Regions from separate parts of the Rhodopseudomonas telluris genome, predicted to be linked through region 2. Evidence: riboswitches for the same ligand, from Rfam matches in the RefSeq annotation. Region 2 holds a riboswitch; the other holds the start of a gene.
The links. A riboswitch is a leader RNA that binds a small molecule or an ion and turns the genes downstream of it on or off. The one in region 2 is predicted to bind cobalamin.
Positions count from the first base shown of each region.

Region 1: another riboswitch for cobalamin. It lies ahead of ACFFJ6_RS00370 (DUF1636 family protein); the one in region 2 lies ahead of ACFFJ6_RS21115 (FecCD family ABC transporter permease).

Region 1 is NZ_JBHLWM010000001.1:77,045-80,244, reverse strand. Features, by position in the region: gene bluB (5,6-dimethylbenzimidazole synthase) at 1-317, opposite strand, end outside; gene cobT (nicotinate-nucleotide--dimethylbenzimidazole phosphoribosyltransferase) at 336-1,391, opposite strand; cobalamin riboswitch at 1,488-1,703, shown strand; gene ACFFJ6_RS00370 (DUF1636 family protein) at 1,826-2,275, shown strand; gene cobU (bifunctional adenosylcobinamide kinase/adenosylcobinamide-phosphate guanylyltransferase) at 2,272-2,799, shown strand; gene cobW (cobalamin biosynthesis protein CobW) at 2,801-3,200, shown strand, end outside.
Region 2 is NZ_JBHLWM010000008.1:789,151-792,350, forward strand. Features, by position in the region: gene ACFFJ6_RS21105 (EcsC family protein) at 1-2, opposite strand, end outside; gene ACFFJ6_RS21110 (NAD-dependent protein deacetylase) at 215-1,021, shown strand; cobalamin riboswitch at 1,161-1,360, shown strand; gene ACFFJ6_RS21115 (FecCD family ABC transporter permease) at 1,403-2,434, shown strand; gene ACFFJ6_RS21120 (ABC transporter ATP-binding protein) at 2,431-3,200, shown strand, end outside.

The DNA.
Region 1 (3,200 bases), on a different contig from region 2:
TGCGCATACTGCGCGGCGCGCTGGCCGCGATAGACGCTTGCCGCCATCTCGTTGCAGCGGACAAAATTGTCGCGCATCCTGGCGCGCATCGGCGCGCTGTCGACGCTGACCCAGCGCCACGGCTGGCTGTTGCCGACCGACGGCGAGAGCTGGGCGAGATCGAGCAGATGCTCGACCAGCGCCGGATCGACCGGATCAGGCTTGAAGCGGCGCACGTCGCGCCGCCACGCGATCAGCTCGGCCAGCTTCTGCTGAAACACAGCATCGAATACCGGCGGCTCCGCATTGAGCCTGGCGACGTCGTGATCCACGCTCATGCTGCTCTCCTGATCGCCTTACAGTTTGCCCGCCAGGACATCGGACAGGTCCGCCACATCGGTCATCAGCCGCGCCGCAGCGCGCAGCAGCGGGATCGCGAGGATCGCGCCGGTGCCTTCGCCGAGCCGCAGCTCGAGATCCAGCAGGGGCCTGGCTTCGAGCGCCTGAAGCGCGAGATCGTGGCCGCGCTCGGCGGAGCGATGCGCGAACACGCAGTAGCCGCGCGCCGCCGGCGCCAGCCGCACCGCGAGCAGCGCGGCCGCGGTGGCGATGAAGCCATCGACGATCACCGGCCGGCGCTGCGATGCCGCGCCGAGGATGGCGCCCGCCATCATGGCGATTTCCAGACCGCCGAATTCGCACAGCACCTCGAACGGCGCGGTCGCCGCGCTGCGCGCGGCCGCCATCTCGATCGCGGCCCGCTTCTTCGCCATGCCGGGCGCGTCCTGCCCGGCGCCGACGCCGATACAGGCATCGAGCGGCGCCGGCCCCAGGCGGTGCAGCAGCAGCGACGACGACGCGGTGTTGCCGATCCCCATCTCGCCGAGCGCGATGATCTCGGCGCCGGCCTTGATCTCCGCGATCGCCAGCTCGGCACCGCGATTCAGCGCCAGCGCCGCCTCGTCCGGCGTCATCGCCGGCTCGCGCGCGGCGTTGCCGGTGCCCATCCGCACCTTGGCGTCGATCAGGTCGGGATGATTCGGCAGTTCGGCGGCGACGCCGGCGTCGATCACCCGGACGTCGACATGACTGCCGGCCGCGAACGCGTTGGCGCAAGCCTTGCCGGCCAGATAGGTCATCACCATCGCCACCGTAACGGCGGAGGGATATTGCGACACGCCCTCGGCAGTGAGGCCATGGTCGCCGGCGAACACCATCAGCACTGCATTGTCGCACCGCGGCTCCGCCGGATGCCGTATCGCGCCGAGCGCGACCGCCAGGTCCTCGATGCGGCCGAGCGAGCCCGGCGGCTTGGCCTTGCCGTCGATTCGCGCGCGCAGCGCGGTTTCGGTCGCGCGGTCCACCGGCGCGATCGTCGGCGGCTGCCAGGCAACGAGAGTGTCTGTCGGCATGGTCGGCCTCTGTGTATCGTGAACCTGCGCAAGTGGCGGAAGTCGGCGCGTACGTCAACACCACCTTCCGCGCGGTTGACCCCGGCGGTGGCCGCAGATACCGTGACCGATGATGGTCCTTCCGCAAGGAAGGTGAAAAGGGAATCCGGTGCGAGCGACGTTGGTCGGCTCAATCCCGGTGCTGCCCCCGCAACTGTAAGCGACGAGCCCGCGCCTCTGCCACTGGGACACTCCTGACGACAGGAGCCTGGGAAGGCGGCGACAGGGCAGCGACTCGCGAGCCAGGAGACCTGCCATCGCGAACAGTGCTTTGGAGGCGTCGGGGCGGGGTGCACCGGACGGAAAGCAGCACGGTGACGCATCCTTCGTCACCTCGCGCGGTCCGACAAAGCTCGAAGCTGTCAGGCGCCGACGGCGCAGCCGCGAGCGAGGGCATGGTGAGCCGCCCCACCGACCAACCCATCATCACGGCTGTTGCCGGCAATGCCGACGGAACACCGCGGCCGACCGGACCTGTGGTGATCAGCGTCTGCGTCTCCTGCAAATCCGCCGACGGCGCCAACGCCGGCACGCCGATGCTGGACGCGATGCGCGCCGCGCTCGGCGACGCCGCCGACGTCCGCGTGCGCCCGGTGCAATGCCTCAGCGTGTGCAAGCGCCCCACCACCGTCGCGGTGTCGAGCGCGGACGGCTACAATTTCGTGTTCGGCGATCTCGTCCCCGAGACGGCCGCCGAAGCCATCGCGTCGTTCGCGGCATCCTATCGTGACAGCCCTTACGGCCTGGTGCCGTGGCGGCAGCGCGCCGAGGTGCTGCGCAAGGGCATGGTGAGCCGGCTGCCGCCGCTCGGCTGGTCGCCCGACGACGGACGCGCGCCGACATGACCGCGCTCGTCTCCACGCTGGTGCTCGGCGGTGCCCGCTCCGGCAAGTCGGTGTTCGGCGAGAAGCTGGTCGCCGGCAGCGGCCTCACCAAGATCTATCTCGCCACCGCAACGCGCAGCGACGACGAGATGGCCGAGCGCATCGCGCATCACCGCAATCGCCGCGGCTTTTCCGGCTGGACCACCGTCGAGGAGCCGCTCGCGCTGGTCGATGCGCTGACCCGCGAGGCCGGCCGCGGCCGCGCCGTGTTGGTCGACTGCCTGACACTGTGGCTGTTCAACCTGATGGAGGCCGGCCGCGATCCCGAGGTCGAGGCCAAGCGGCTGACCCGCTATCTCGGTGTCGCCACCGCGCCGATCGTGATGGTGTCCAACGAGGTCGGCCTCGGCCTGGTGCCGGAGACGCCGCTCGGCCGCGCCTTCCGCGACGCGCAGGGCCGCCTCAACCAGATCGTCGCCGCCACCGTCCCCCAAGTCGTGTTCGTCGCAGCCGGCCTGCCGCTGTGGCTGAAGCAGGAGAACTAACATGTCCGCCCGCATTCCCGTCACCGTGCTGACCGGCTTTCTCGGCGCCGGCAAGACCACGCTGCTGCGGTCGCTGCTGACGCAGTCGAATGGCCGCCGCATCGCGGTGATCGTCAACGAATTCGGCGACGCCGGCTTCGACGGCGGCCTGATCGAGGATTGCGGCGACGCCGCCTGCGCGCCGGATGACATCGTCGAACTCACCAATGGCTGCATCTGCTGCACGGTGGCGGACGATTTCATTCCGACAATGGAGAAGCTGCTGAACCGTGACCGCCCGCTCGACGCGATCGTGATCGAGACCTCGGGCCTCGCCTTGCCGCAGCCGCTGCTGAAGGCGTTCGCGTGGCCGGCGGTGAAGACCCGCGCCACCGCCGACGGCGTCGTCACCGTGGTGGACG
Region 2 (3,200 bases):
AATTCGATCGATCCTGCGGGTTCCTGGGAGAACGAAACCGGGCAGGCGCGGTTCCCGCATGGAGCGATGATCGCAGCATCAGCGCAGTTCTCAAGAGGGTCGCGGGTGGCTCACCGGTTGTGTCGGATCGGTCGCTCACACGCACTTCTCCTGCATGCCGCGACCGGCACGGCATGGTAGCAGCGCGGCCCCGGAGTGCCTATCTTCGTCGGCAATGGCAAACGATGATCTCAAGGCCTTCGTCGAGGGCCACCAGCGGCTGTTCGTCCTGACCGGCGCAGGCTGCAGTACGAACTCCGGCATACCCGATTATCGGGATGCCGACGGCAGCTGGAAACGGACCCCGCCCGTCCGGTTTCAGGCCTTCGTCGCCGAGGATGCCACCCGGCGCCGCTATTGGGCGCGCAGCATGATCGGCTGGCGGCGCTTCGGGCAAGCCAAGCCGAACGACGCCCATCACGCGCTGGCTCGGCTCGAGGCCAGAGGTCACAGCCGGATGCTGCTGACGCAGAATGTGGACCGCTTGCATCAGGCCGCGGGGAGCAGGGAGGTCGTCGACCTCCATGGACGGCTCGATCTGGTTCGCTGCATGGCCTGTTCGGCCACGCTCCGCCGTGCCGAATTTCAGCACGAACTCTCCCGTCTGAATGCGGCCTGGACCGACCTCGATGCCGCGGCCTTGCCGGATGGCGACGCCGAGCTCGATCATCAGGACTTCTCGTCCTTCGTGGTGCCAGGCTGTCCAAGCTGCGGTGGCATGATGAAGCCCGACGTCGTGTTCTTCGGCGAAGCCGTTCCAAAGGACAAGGTCGCCGGAGCGATGGAGAGTCTCGGCCAGGCCGACGCCATGCTGGTCGTCGGCTCATCCCTGATGGTCTATTCGGGATTCCGATTTGTGCAGGCGGCTGCAAAGCTCGGCATCCCGATCGCGGCGGTCAATCTGGGCCGGACTCGTGCGGATGAGCTCCTCGCCCTCAAGGTCGAAGATCGCTGCGAGGCCGCGCTGTCGTTCTTGCTGTAGCCCAAGCACGTGCGATCTGCGTGGTGATTGCGGAGTGCAGTCGCTGACGCACCAGGGCGGCGCGTCCTCGAGCCCATCCTCGACTTAAGGATGACTACGTAAGTGCGCGCCCTGAATTGTGCGGCGGGATCGCGCGTGCTTTACGAGCCAGTGGACCGGTGCCTCTCGCCAGAGAGGTGAAACGGGAATGCGGTGCGGGGCTGTTGCCCCAATGCCGCGGCTGCCCTCGCAACTGTGGGCGGATTGGAGCGTCCTCGATGCCACTGGCCTGCGGGCCGGGAAGGCGGTCGTCTCCGTAAATCCGCGAGCCAGGAGACCGGCCGGTCCTTGTGAAACTCGTTCGGCGATGGGCCGACAGAGGACCGACCATGAAGATCTCAAATGCGCCGCGTAGCGGCGTTGAACGTCGTGCGCGCTGATCGGGCGGTTCTGCCGATCCTGGCGTGCCTCGTCGTCGTGCTGTTTCTGCTGTCGCTCGGCGTCGGGCCGGTGCGGCTGTCGCTCGGCGCGGTGATCACCGCGCTGTTCGGCGGCGGCAGCGACGCCGAGCGCTCGATCGTCCAGGACATCCGCCTGCCGCGCGCGATCCTCGCACTGTCGATCGGTGCGATGCACGGGCTTGCCGGCGCCGCGCTGCAGGGCCTGCTGCGCAATCCGCTGGCGGCGCCGTCGCTGTTCGGTGCACCGCAGGCCGCGGCGTTCGGCGCCGTGCTGGTGATCTCGCTCGGCCTTGCCGACGCGCTGTCGTTCCTGCTGCCGCTGTCGGCGATCGGCATGGCGTTCGTCTCGGTGTTCATGTTGATAGCGGTGGCCGGGCGTAGCGCCAATCTGCTGCTGCTGATCCTCGCCGGGCTGGCGCTGTCGAGCCTCGCCGGCGCGGCGACCTCGCTGGCGCTCAATCTCGCATCCAATCCGTTCGCCGCGCTGGAGATCTCGTTCTGGCTGCTCGGCTCGCTCGAGGACCGCAGCTTCCAGCACGTCACGCTGGCACTGCCGTTCATGGCCTGCGGCGCGGCGCTGCTGCTGACGCGCGGCGAGGCGTTTCGTGTGCTCAGCCTCGGCGAGGAGGCCGCGCAGAGCCTCGGCGTCGACGTCGGCCGGCTGCGGCTGCAGGTGATCCTCGGCGTCGCGCTCGGTGTTGGCGCTGCCGTCGCCGTGTCCGGGACGATTGGCTTCATCGGTCTGGTGATCCCGCATCTGATGCGGCCGCTGGTCGGGCACGATCCGGGCCGGTTGCTGTTGCCGAGCGCATTCGGCGGCGCGGCGCTGCTGCTCGCCGCCGATATCGCGGTGCGCCTGATCCCGTCGAGCAGCGGCATCAAGGTCGGCGTGCTGACGGCGCTGATCGGCGTCCCGTTCTTTCTCTATCTGGTGGTGCGCGAGCGCCGCGCACTCAGCGGCAGCATGGCATGATCCAGGGTAATGACTTCGTCGCCGATGGGCTGCGGGTCAGTCTCGGCCGCCGTGTGCTGGTGCAGCCGATCTCGTTCGCCCTGCCGCGTGGCTGCCTGGCAGCCGTGGTGGGCCCCAGCGGCGCCGGCAAGACCACGCTGCTGCGCGCGCTTGCGGGACTCGTACCAAGCGAGGGCCGGGTGCTGCTCGGCGGCCAGGATGTCGCCCGCATGCCGGTGCGGCAGCGCGCGCGGCAGCTCGCTTATGTGCCGCAAGGTGAGGCGGTGCATTGGCCGCTGCCGGTGCGCGACGTGATCGCGCTGGGCCGTTATCCGCATGGCGGCGCCGATCCGCGCCGCCTGCAGGCGGGCGACTACGACGCGGTGAGCCGCGCGCTCGACGATGTCGATCTCGCGCCGCTACAGCATCGCCCGGTCACTGAGCTTTCCGGCGGCGAGCGGCGCCGCGTCGCCATCGCGCGGGCGCTGGCGACCGCCGCGCCAGTGCTGCTCGCCGACGAGCCGATCGCCTCGCTCGATCCTTACTTCCAGCTCTCGGTGATGGCGCTGCTGCAGCGCCAGGCTCGCGCCGGCGCGCTGGTCATCGTCGTCACCCATGACATCGGGCTGGCGGCGCGATTCGCCGATCAGGTCTTGATGCTCCTCGACGGCCGGCTTGCGGCGATGGGGCCGCCGAACGCCGTGCTGGCGCCGCCGAAACTCGCGGAAGTGTTTGCGATCGACGCCTATCGCGCCGATCACGAGGCACAGCCCGTGCTGGTGCCGTG